Linked DNA regions of Halotia branconii CENA392. The protein of the gene in region 1 binds, or shares a complex with, the protein of each later gene. Links are inferred from orthologs where the notes say so. Each region holds a gene or a part of one and is shown on either strand. Other genes may lie near its edges.

The links.
Region 2: the proteins of tsaD (region 1) and tsaE are in contact, whole or in part, in a crystal structure (PDB 6N9A), measured with the Thermotoga maritima proteins. The link is inferred for Halotia branconii CENA392 from one-to-one orthologs. Residues at the interface, in WP_004082750.1 of Thermotoga maritima: Cys10, Asp11, Arg49, His50, Leu82, Gly84, Gly135, Gly136, Glu154, Thr155, Leu156, Asp157, Asp158, Ser159, Glu162, Asp165, Lys166, Arg169, Leu170, Tyr175, Lys213, Thr214, Leu217, Tyr218, Gln221, Arg222, Asn324; in WP_004082108.1 of Thermotoga maritima: Leu37, Gly38, Lys46, Lys57, Val59, Lys60, Ser61, Thr63, Phe64, Thr65, Leu66, Met67, Val69, Pro71, Tyr82, Arg83, Leu84, Asp86, Asp88, Phe89, Asp93, Ile128, Asp130, Glu131, Arg134.

Annotation. Positions count from the first base shown.
Region 1 is NZ_CP124543.1:2,312,963-2,319,371, forward strand. What follows is about bases 1,946-4,865. They hold tsaD (tRNA (adenosine(37)-N6)-threonylcarbamoyltransferase complex transferase subunit TsaD), read right to left. Parts: upstream 3,969-4,865; coding sequence 2,922-3,968; downstream 1,946-2,921. Other genes in these bases: QI031_RS10195 (alpha/beta fold hydrolase), read left to right, coding at 1,955-2,887; QI031_RS10205 (Photosystem I reaction center subunit III), read left to right, coding at 4,145-4,639; psaJ (photosystem I reaction center subunit IX), read left to right, coding at 4,677-4,826. In the rest of the region: QI031_RS10185 (GNAT family N-acetyltransferase), read right to left, coding at 207-755; QI031_RS10190 (hypothetical protein), read left to right, coding at 1,144-1,863; QI031_RS10215 (photosystem I reaction center protein subunit XI), read left to right, coding at 5,104-5,625; gmk (guanylate kinase), read right to left, coding at 5,795-6,403.
Region 2 is NZ_CP124543.1:4,311,440-4,317,328, reverse strand. What follows is about bases 1,509-4,508. They hold tsaE (tRNA (adenosine(37)-N6)-threonylcarbamoyltransferase complex ATPase subunit type 1 TsaE), read right to left. Parts: upstream 3,237-4,508; coding sequence 2,781-3,236; downstream 1,509-2,780. Other genes in these bases: QI031_RS18995 (gluconeogenesis factor YvcK family protein), read right to left, coding at 3,233-4,508. Outside these bases: QI031_RS19010 (dihydroorotase), read right to left, coding at 1-559; lepB (signal peptidase I), read left to right, coding at 787-1,437; more of QI031_RS18995, read right to left, coding at 4,509-4,615; crossover junction endodeoxyribonuclease RuvC, read left to right, coding at 4,792-5,283; QI031_RS18985 (hybrid sensor histidine kinase/response regulator), read left to right, coding at 5,732-5,889. UniProt on the Escherichia coli protein: Required for the formation of a threonylcarbamoyl group on adenosine at position 37 (t(6)A37) in tRNAs that read codons beginning with adenine.

The DNA.
Region 1 (6,409 bases):
TAAAATTGTGCTGCTGGATAGGTGGGCTATGTAGGATTATAAGGGTTTAGTTCCCTGAGCCTGCTTGGCTATCACTATTTAAAATTGTGCTGCTGGATGGGTGGGCTATGTAGGGAAACATGTTCGCTATCACCAGATTTACTCCCAATTTATCAGATTAGCTAAGTTTTTTTAACAGCGACCTACTCTTTATTTATATACAAAATTTAGTGGGGATACCAAAACATACCTTTGATGCCTTCGGGGTCTGACATGAAACCCATACTTCTGTAGAAATCTACAACATGGGGATCAGCAAAAAGAGTAACGTTGCTAATTTCTTCACTTCTGAGTTTTTTGAGTACATATTTCATCAATGCCTTTCCCAGTCCTTTACTTTGAAAATCTGGGTGAACTACCACATCCCAAATAGTGGCATTAAAAGCATGATCTGAAGTAGCACGGGCAAAACCAATGAGCCGTCTTTGGTTTCCTCGCACCTGCCACATGGAGGCTACCAAAAAACTATGCTCTATGGCTTTTTTCACTTTTCTCAAAGGACGACGCGACCAGCCAACTGCATCACAGAGTTCTTCTAGTTCATACAGATCAAGATCTCGCTCGGTACTAAAAACAATGCGAGCCTCTTTAGATGAAGTTTCGCTAATGTTATTGGGGCTATTGCCCACAGATGCTGCTGTATGCTCTTCAAAGGAAGTAGTCTTACTTGTCGTTAAAGATTCAGGAGTACTAAACCAAGTTTTCCAAAAACCCATGCCAACGTGGTTCGGGTAGTATAACTGAATTGGTTGCCACTCTATTTGAGTGGTTGATTCACGTCTTACAAAAGCTACTACCATTCAAATTACCCTTACACTTAAATTTCTTCAGGTGTTTTTGGGATTCCCGATGGCAACAGCATTCGCAGCGTGTTTCACACCAATCATTTTCAACTTTAGCATTTTGTTGTAAAGCCTAGGAGAAATTCCCCAAAAGACGAAAATATGAGAGTCAATTATATATGGGGCATTGGGCATTGGGCATGGGAAAAAATTTAATCCCTAGTCCTTAGTCCCTATTCCCTTCCCTAGTCCCTAATTCTCAGTTCTCAGTCCTCAGTCTCCAGTTCGCTGGTGACGAAAGCAAGCGAGTCTTACCCCAACGATGGCTTCTGGTTTAAAATCTTCGACACTGGAACTTTTAAAGCGCTTTAATCGAGCGTTTCCCCAGTTTTATGAGCAGTTTGTAAGTAGTGAGATTCAACTACAAAATCTACGGCTAGCCTATCGGCTCTATAAAACCAGACGCGCTGTTATAGAGTTAAAGCCGGAAGGAAGCAAAAGTGCTTTACACTTTGCTTACCGCAATCAGTCGTTTCTCCTGAGTGATATTTTTGGTGTGCTGGCGGCTTATGGGCTGACTATTCACGGTCTGAGCCTGTATGGTCAGATTCGACCGCCAATGTTGGTTTTTATCAAACTATTAGTATCTCGTGGCAGTAAAGCCTTAACTGAGAAAACCGCAGAAAATGTCTGCCGCGCTATTCGTGAGGCTTTAGGAGGGCGGTTTGAAGTAGAAGAAATGCTGGCAGTAGAATTTAACCTTGATACTGGCTTAGAACAAGTACAGACAGAGTTTTATGTTGACCCAGTATTTCATCTCCCAGCTCTGGTGATTGAAGCGGATAATCAACCAGGGTTGTTTTATAAAGTAATGTACGCCATTTGGCAAGAAGATTTGCTAGTAGTCAATGCCAATTTGTTGGTTTGGCGTGGGCGTACACGTCTTATTCTCTATTTATTAGGGCCGAATGAAAGCTTGATTCCTGAGTATTTGGGACACAAAATTGCTGAAGGAGTGCGTCAAAGGCTTTTGGGTAAATGATCTAAAGGATGAAGTATAAAAAAATTCAGTATTTATCCTTTTTAAATTCCATATTTTAGTCTTACCCCTTCTTAAGGGTACGATATTAAGTATGGCAACCATTGAAATCCTAGGCGTTCCACACGCATACGAGCTTACGGCTCCCACCTCCTGCCCTCACGCTTTAGTATTTATTCATGGCTGGTTAAATAGCCGTGGATACTGGCAACCTGTGATTTCCCGCCTATCAACTGATTTGCAGTGCCTATCGTATGATTTGCGTGGTTTTGGTGAATCTCAATCATTGCCAGAAACTGATTCTAATCGGACACAAACTTCTTTTGACTTAACTGTCAAATTTGGTAGTGCGCTTAACTCATCCGTTGATTCTCTTTATACTCCGGCTGCATACGCTCAAGATTTGGTAACTCTTCTGCAACAGCTAAATATTCACAGTGCTTGGCTGATTGGGCACTCCTTAGGAGGCACGATCGCTTTGTGGACAGCAACTCAAATGCCAGAGTGTATAAAAGGGGTGATCTGTATTAACGCAGGTGGTGGCATTTATCTTAAAGAAGCTTTTGAGCAATTTCGGGCAATGGGGCAGCGATTTTTACAACTGCGTCCACGCTGGTTATCTCAGATGCCTCTGATTGATTTGTTATTTACCAAAGCCAGTGTAGCTCGTCCTTTGGAGCGCTATTGGGCGCGTCAGCGAGTGATTGATTTCGTCGTAGCTGACCCGGAGGCTTCTTTGGGAACATTGTTAGACTCTACAACCGAGGAAGAAGTCAACCGTTTACCTCAACTTGTGTCTCAACTTCAACAGCCAGTTTATTTTTTGGCTGGTGCTAACGATAAAGTCATGGAACCCAAATATGTCCGCCATTTGGCTAGCTTTCATCGACTGTTTCAATACTCTGGAGACAATGTAATCGAAATTCCTGATTGTGGACACTTGGCAATGTTAGAGCAGCCAGAGGCGGTTGCTAGTCACATACTGTCGATAGTTAGTGTTCAAGAGTCAGTGGTTAGTGGTCAGTAGTCAGTGGTCAGGGGCGTACGAATTACTTTGGATGTCAATTAGATTGATATAACTTCATCACCTGAGTCAGAGCTAATCGAGATTCAACGCCTAGGGTGATGGGAGATGTATGACCGAGGGATAAATGATCAGCGGCGGCACAGGCAATCATGGCGGCATTATCAGTACAGTATTTTAGGGGAGGAAACAAGACACGTAAATTATGCTTGGCAGCGGCAACTTGTAAGTTTTTTCTCAGACCGCTGTTAGCCGCTACTCCTCCACCCACAGCAATGGTGTTGAGATTATAATCTAGGGCACAGGCGATCGCTCTTTTAGTTAGCGATCGCGCTACTGTTTCTTGGAAGCTAGCCGCTACATCTGCTACTGGCACTTGTCCACCATCTTTTTCTAACCGCTCTACTAAACGCAGCACCGCTGTCTTCAAACCACTAAAACTTGCATCGTAGGGATGATATCCTCCACCGGGTAGTGAAACTTTACCTTCTGGCAAGGCAAAGGCTTGGGAATTACCTGCTTGTGCTAAATGATCAATTATTGGCCCGCCAGGATAACCTAGCTTTAACAACCGGGCTACTTTATCAAAAGCTTCACCTGCCGCATCATCACGGGTTTGGCCTAAAGTTTTGTAATCACCACAGTTTTTAACGTAAATCAAGCTTGTATGTCCGCCTGAAACCAGTAAGCTAAGAAAAGGGGGATCTAAAGTTGTCTCACTCAAGTAAGTCGCGTAAATGTGACCTTCAAGGTGGTGAACTCCTAAAAATGGTTTGTTGTGTAAAATTGCCAGGGTTTTTGCTGCCGTTAAGCCTACTAAAAGCGCTCCCACCAGTCCAGGGGCACAAGTGGCAGCAATTCCATCAATTTGCCCCCAGTTTAATTGTGCTTGCTCCATTGCTTGGGCGATCGCCCAATTGATCGTTTCTAAATGCTGGCGAGATGCCACTTCTGGCACTACTCCACCATATTGCTGATGCACTGGAATTTGTGAAGCAACAATACTACTGCAAACTTGACGATTATTAACAATTGCGACGGCAGTTTCATCACAGCTGGTTTCTATTGCTAAAACGATTGCCATTCTAGGGTTTTGCCAACTAAGGACTTGTTTGAGAAGCTTTAACTTTTATTTACTTAAACTTTACTCGATTCCCACGCAAGAGTATGATGACTTGCTAGTTATGTAAATAAAGATTGTACAAGCCGCTTCGTTTTGTACAAGAAACTTTGTGTTTTGTAATAAAAGGAAACAACTCCATGCGACGATTGTTTGCTTTGATTTTAGGGATTTGTCTTTGGTGCAATTTTGCTCCCCCCGCACAAGCGCTAGGAGCTAACCTTGTACCCTGTCAAGACTCTCCCGCTTTTCAAGAGCTAGCAAAAAATGCCCGTAATACCACCGCTGATCCCCAATCAGGGAGAAAGCGGTTTGAGCGTTATTCTCAGGCGCTATGCGGTCCTGAGGGTTATCCTCACTTGATTGTTGATGGTCGTCTTGACCGCGCTGGCGACTTCCTCATCCCCAGTATTCTCTTTTTATATATTACAGGTTGGATTGGTTGGGTAGGCCGTTCCTACTTGCAAGCAATTAAAAAGCAATCAGATACCGAACAAAAAGAAATCCAAATCGATCTTGGTTTGGCACTATCGATCATTTCCACAGGCTTTGCTTGGCCTGCGGCTGCACTTAAAGAGTTCTTGTCGGGTGAGTTAACAGCTAAAGATTCCGAAATCCCTGTTTCTCCCCGCTAATTCATCTTAACTGATTCATTTTTTGGAGACTAAATTCATGGCGGACAAAGGCGACCAATCATCTTATTTGGTTAAATTTATTTCCACAGCGCCAGTAGCAGCTACTATATGGCTGACAATTACAGCAGGTATTTTGATTGAGTTCAACCGTTTTTTCCCAGACCTACTTTTCCATCCACTTCCATAGGTAGAAAATAGGATTTTAAAGATAGTTGAATTAATTGTCTTTTGCCTAAAATTGACTGGTTAGTTGACTCAGCCTAATTAGGTGAAACTATCACTTAATTAGGTGATAAAAATAATTTTTTGAAACTCGTAATGCTTAAAACAGTTAACGAGTTTCATTTTTTTGAAAGCTGCTAAATTAATTTTTCTAAACTTATGAGCTAAAAGGTAACTTGATCCACAAATATTACTAATATAAAAATGCCACCATTCTAATCTTAGAGGGAAACATAAAAATTATGGCGCAAGCAGTAGATGCATCCAAAGATCTCCCCAGCGATCCTAGAAATCGGGAGGTTGTTACTTCAGCAGGACGTGATCCTCAGCAAGGCAACCTAGAGACCCCGGTTAATTCTTCTCCCTTAGTCAAGTGGTTCATTAATAACTTACCCGCTTATCGCCCAGGCCTGAATCCTTCTAGACGTGGGCTAGAAGTTGGCATGGCTCATGGCTATTTGCTGTTTGGCCCCTTTGCTAAATTGGGGCCTCTGCGGAATACAGTTAATGCCAACTTAGCTGGTGTATTATCAGCAATCGGTTTAGTTATAGTTCTCACCGCTTGTCTATCCTTGTACGCTAATAGCAATCCTCCTAAAGCACTTGCTAGTGTTACAGTACCGAATCCTCCAGTAGATGCTTTTAACTCCAAAGAAAGCTGGAATCACTTTGCTAGTTCTTTCTTAATTGGTGGTATTGGTGGAGCAGTAGTCGCGTATTTGTTGACTAGCAATTTGGGAATTATTCAAGGACTATTTGGCTAATTAAACTTCTGTTTTCTGTTAATTGGGCATAGGGTATTAGTAATTAATAATTTTTTACTATTCATTGATACCTTATGCCTAATTATTTATAATACTTAAGTTATTGACAATTAAGCAAATTGGCTATATTTTCATTAACTTGATTATAAAAACGGCTTGATTGTGGTTTTCAGGAATTGGAATTAAATAAAGCTGTTTCTATCGCATTGAGAGCAGTTTCAAAATTATCATTGACAACTTTAATATCAAACTCACCTGCTGCTTTCACTTCTTCTTTGGCACGGCATAGACGACGGGCGATCGCTTCTTCAGAATCTTGACCACGACCGCGTATCCGTTTCTCTAATTCATCAAAGTCAGGCGGTAGAATAAAAATGCTGAGAACATGAGGAAAAAAAGTACGGATTTGTCTTGCCCCTTCTAGTTCGATTTCTAGCACTACCAACTTGCCTGAGCGAACTTGATTAAGTACAGTTTCACGGAGAGTACCGTAATAGTTACCAGCAAATTCCGCCCATTCTAAAAATTCGCCTTTAGCAATCAACTGTTCAAACTTGCTGCGACTAATAAAGTAATAATTTTTGCCTTCGATTTCTCCTGGACGGGGAGAACGAGTAGTTACAGATACGGAATAATACAATTGGGGATGGCGCTGCAACAGCGATCGCATTAAAGTGCCTTTACCAACCCCACTAGGCCCAGTTAAAACAATTAACCTGCCTGGAGACTGGTCTTCTTGGGTATTAGCACAACTCTGGATAGGTAAAGCTTGCATTATCCGTTC
Region 2 (5,889 bases), 2.0 Mb from region 1 along the record:
TTCTGCTTTGGTCTTCGGCATGAACAGCAATTAAGCGATTGCCTTGAGCAAATATTGCTTCTAAGGCTGCATCTTGATCAACTAGCAGCTGACCATGCATCGACCCCATAAAAATCTTAATTCCCGGTGTTGGTTTGGCTAAAAGTAAATCTGGCAGATTTTCTGTCGTTGCCCCAATAAAAAAGCCATAATTAACCAAACACTTGTTAGAGGCACGTTGCAGTTTGTCGTCTAAAGCTTGTTGGGTAGTTGTCAGAGGACGAGTGTTGGGCATTTCCAAAAAGGAGGTAACTCCACCTTTGGCACAAGCACAACTGGCTGTAAATAAGTCTTCTTTGTGTTCTAAGCCAGGTTCGCGGAAATGCACTTGGGGATCTATAACTCCTGGCAACAAAGTTAACCCTTGTGCGTCAATTACTGTAGTTGGTGTTGTCGTAGAAATTTCTGATGCAACTTCGATGATCTGGCGATCGTGCGTTAGCACATCTCCTAACATCAATTCCCCATTAGGTAGAATAATGTGAGCGTGGCGAATCAGTAAACTTTCTAGAGATGGCATGGAGTTAATAATATTTCAAATAAGAAACGATGTGTTACAGAAAACTATGCTTTTAGGTTAAACTTAGTTGCACTCTTGGTAATAATTTTTTGCATAATGGTAAAAAAAATTTACTTTTAACTTATAAGTCGGGTTACCAAAAAACCGACATATCTGCCGCTAAGATCAAGATATAAAGTCTCTTTAGGTGAGTGAATATCCACGCTTTTCCTTACTTCAGTAATTTAATGCAAAACCAAGTGTCTGATAACAACTCTAGTCAACAACCCGATAATTCCTGGATCGCAGAGCTAGGTAGAACAGTTGTATTAAGTATCGTTCTAGCCCTAGGCATTCGTACTTTTGTTGCTGAAGCTCGCTGGATTCCTTCTGGTTCTATGGAGCCAACACTGCACGGAACCCCAAATCAGTGGGAAGCAGACAAAATTATTGTTGATAAGTTGAAGTATAAGTTTTCAGAACCGCAAAGGGGAGATATTGTAGTTTTTTCACCTACAGAAGAGCTACAAAAAGAGCAATACCAAGATGCCTTTATCAAACGTATAATTGCGTTACCTGGAGAGATAGTAGAACTCAGGAATGGTAAGGTATATATCAACAAAAAACCCCTTCAAGAAGGTAAATACCTGAGTTCACAGCAAATCACAGCAATTGATGTTTGCACATCAGGACAGCAGCCACCTTATTTAGCAAAGCCAGAAACCATACCACCTAATTCGTACTTAGTGCTAGGTGATAACCGTAACAGCAGCTATGATAGCCGCTGCTGGGGTGTTGTTCCTCGTGAGAACATTATAGGTCGCGCTATAGTACGTTTTTGGCCTCTCAATCATGTTGGAGAAATAGATCAGTCGCCACTTTACCCTAGTGCGAGATGATCTATTTCGGTATGAATTAAGTAATTACATAAGTAGAAATTTTAGATTTGACAATAAATAGCAGTTCTGTCATCAGTGTCAAAAGCTGGAGATGGGACTGCTATTTTATTTCGGTTTTTTTTGAACTTTGATTTCTGACTAGCGTTACTACTATTTATAAGTATAAATATTTATACTGATGAAATACACTACTCTAGCCCCTAGCCTCTAGTTCCTAGCTCCTTTTCCTGACTGGAATGTATTACATACAAGCGAAAAGCACTATAAGAATAGCTTGTAGTTTAAAAAAAAATAATTAATTTATCTCATGAATTTAGGATTTATACATTTTTGTATGCAGATCCGCAAGCTCTTATGGGAATACTAAGCATGACCATAAGTTAAACGATAAATACGGAAATCGGTAACTGTTTAACTTTTTTAGGCTAGCTTTTGGTGCTTAACTATCCGGATTTTTCCTCTAAAAACTGTAGAGAATTAATAGGGTTAAGTAAACGGGCAACTTTCTATGAAAATTCAGTTTTATACATATAAAAACTTTATATGCACTTAATTATTAGGCTCTTAAAACGGGTTTTTTACACTTTTGACTACCTTCTGGTAACAAAAGTGATGTTGCCAGAAAGCTGATGTTTATTGGTTAAAACGGTTTAATAATCGACAAACAAGCATCTGCTCAAATAAAGTCGAGGACTGATTTACCGATACATCAAAACAATGAGTTAATCAGCACAACCATGATACAAGTAGATGAAAAAAAATTACCAATAATTACTAGGTAACTGAAATTCATTTATGAGCCTTAACAGTCAAGATGATCCACCAGAGGACAAGTTTATGTCAATCCTCAGTTAAATTATATTTTTTTTGAGTGCAGGTGTTCTAAAAATTTGGCGGTTTGCTGGATTAAGAGATATAACCTGCAAGAGTATTGTTCTGTTGAGACGCTTTGAGTCAATGTCTTCACCCATCATAGCTAACCTCAGGCAGAAAACTAGTAGATGCCAATCGTGACCGAATAACAGTATTTCATTGATTTCTGAATCTGAATAATAAGGACAACAATGTTAGTGAATTTTGTGGATGAGCGTGGTAGCGGTAGATAGAACGAGTGTGGAATCCTCCCTCGACTATCGGTGAAAATTTTGTAGTGCTGTAATCAAGTTAGGATCTCTTGGGTATGACACTGATAGTATTAGTCAGTTAATGATGCGGTGTGGGGCGATTTGTCTATTCAGCCTCATAAATTCAATAACCCATTGCATCCAAATTCAGTCATTCATAATCATCAGATGCTAATTTAAATATCAGACAGTATTTTTTCCCAACTTCAGAAAAAATACTCAAATGGTAGTAATAAATTCACTGATGACACAATTAAAAGGTATAATTTCAGCTTGACGATCGCCCTCATCTCCATAAGTCAAATGCACGTTGAGATAAACATGAGGCTTACAGGGCATTCGTTCAGCCCACTCAATCGCTACAATACCTGGCATTACCTCAAGACCTTCCCAGTAAGTTTCTAGGTTTAAGGCTAAAACCTCTTGTGGTTCTAAGCGATATAAATCCAAATGGTAAAGCGGTAAGCGTCCTTCGGTATACTCATTAATCAGAGTAAAAGTAGGGCTAACAATTGGTTCGCTGATAGCTAAACCTTGTCCAATACCTTGTACTAATGTAGTTTTGCCAGCGCCTAAATCACCCTCTAGCAAGATGACACTACCGACACTAAGATTTTGACCAAGAGTCATTCCTAAACGTAGCGTCGCTTGTGCATCTGCAAGAAATATTTTCATTTCCCATCGCGAGTTTTGTGATGAGTTCTACTGTACCAACGTAACAAAACTTGTGCTAGTTTTTGGGGATTGTGACGTACAAAACCTGTTTCGTCTTCATATAAGATATTCGCTGGCACAATCCGTCGCCCTAATAAAGAGACAGCTTCTCTATCTAAGAAGACAGGATGGGAGTTTTGTTGGGCGTAGCGGATGAGTGATTGCTCAGAGGGAGATTTTTTATGTACTAATACAGCATCAAAAAGCTGTCTATGCCCGCAAGCAGTATCTATTGCTCTGATGTGGTCAGCAACTGTGTATCCTTGAGTTTCTCCCGGTTGGGTCATGATATTGCAGACATAGATACGTGGGGCTTGTGTCGCAGCGATCGCATCGGCAATTTCTGGTACAAGTAAATTAGGAATTAAGCTCGTATAAAGACTACCTGGGCCAATAATAATGTAATCGGCTTCTTTAATTGCCTTAATAGCTGCTGGTACTGCTGGAGGATTAGCAGGAATGCAGCCAATTTTGACAACTTTTCCCCCCGCTTTGGGAATACTTGACTCGCCCTCAATCCGGCGACCATCAGCTAATTCTGCCCAAAGACGAACATCACTCAAAGTTGCTGGCAAAACTTGCCCGCGCACGGCTAGCACTTTAGAACTGGCTGCAACTGCCCGTTCTAAGTCGCCAGTAATATCACTCATTGCCGTTAAAAACAAGTTACCAAAACTGTGACCTGTCAATCCATCCCCAGCCCGAAAGCGATATTGAAATAATTCTGTTAATAACTTTTCTTCATCTGCTAAAGCTGCCAAACAATTACGAATATCCCCTGGTGGTAAAACTCCAAATTCTTGGCGTAACCTTCCAGAAGACCCACCATCATCAGCTACAGTTACAATTGCAGTAATATTAGCACTGTATGTTTTGAGTCCTCTCAGTAAGGTAGAAAGTCCTGTACCTCCACCAATCACGACGATTTTTGGCCCTCTATATAATCGCCGATAAGCCAGCAGGACATCAATTAGTTCTTCTTCACCTTCTGGTCTTAATACCTTAGTAATTGAACTGACGGTGCGAGTTTGCCCCCACAGCAGCAACAGCAAGCCGCCAAGCAGCACTAAAGGCCCACTGATATAGTTGGGTAAGAGGTCAGTAATCACTCCTAAAAAACCCTTAACCAACTCAATCATCCAAAAAATCGGGGTGAGCTTAATCCAAATAGCTAACCCCAAACTAGCTAGCAGTACACCTCCAACACTAATCAACAACCAACGTTTGACAGAGAGTCCAGGGGATAACCATTTGAACCACTGGTTGACCCGATAGGAAGTTCGACTACGTGACCGTTTTTGCAAAGTGTTGAGGGCTTGTCTAAGAAAACCGATTGACATACCTAATTGGGAGCAGGGGGGAACAAACTAATGATTAACAGAAAATGTACACTACCTGGTTTTAACACCAAGTGGCACATTATTAAATTTTTCTGTGTGATTAGATTAAAAGTGAGTCGTTAAAGTTGCCAGTGTTCCCCATAAAACAGTACCCTGACTTGATAAAAGTGAGTTTAATGGAAAAACGAATTTTAGGACTAGATCCAGGACTGGCAATTTTAGGATTTGGAGCAATTAACTGTACACAGGCTGCTACTAAAGGACAAAACACAGCAGTCAATATGCTAGATTTTGGCGTAATTCGGACATCGGCAGATGCAGAAATGGGACAACGCCTATGTACAATATTTGACGATTTACACACCCTGATTCAAGAATTACAACCAGATTTGGTTGCGATCGAGAAATTGTTTTTCTATCGTATGTCAAGTACAATCCTCGTGGCACAAGCAAGAGGTGTAGTTATGTTGACTTTAGCGCAACATAATTTACCATATATAGAATTTACTCCTGCTCAAATCAAACAAGCTTTAACAGGCTACGGTAATGCAGATAAATCAGAAGTTCAAGATGCGGTGGCGCGGGAGTTAAATTTAGCAGAAATTCCCCAGCCAGATGATGCTGCTGATGCTTTGGCGGTGGCTTTAACAGCGTGGTTCCAGGTGTAAAACTGTAAAATGAGAATAATTATATTGAACTGAAAAGCAAATAGTTACGAATTATATAGTTATTGGGACGATCGCCTGAACCAATAAACTGTAATTTGGGATGAGCGATCGCTTTTTGCTGTCTGAATTTTTTAGTATTAAAGAGTAGTGTATTAACTTGCTACTTTTTTTATTTTTGAAAAAATTCAGTACACCTCAAAGATTCTTGTTCCCTGTTTCCTGTTCCCCGCCCACGCAAGTAATTTCACCAAATCAAATCGGATTCCTATATCATTCAGCTATGTTAGAAATAATACGCCCAACTGATAAATAAATATTTTCCACAAGTAAAATCAGGAGTTATTAACCACAAATTTACCTCATAACTTCAGTTGAAACATCTAATTTTGTTTGCTAATTAGCTGAGTTTATATGCGATCAAAAATTGAGAATGCCTATCTTAAAACCTATGTCAGAATTATGGAGTAATTTATTTAGTTCAGGATCATTTATCCCACATGGACATTGCTATTTATGGCAGACAAATTTAGTGTGGTTACACTTAATTTCTGACGCACTTATTGCCGTAGCATATTACTCGATTCCAACAACACTGTTTTATTTTGT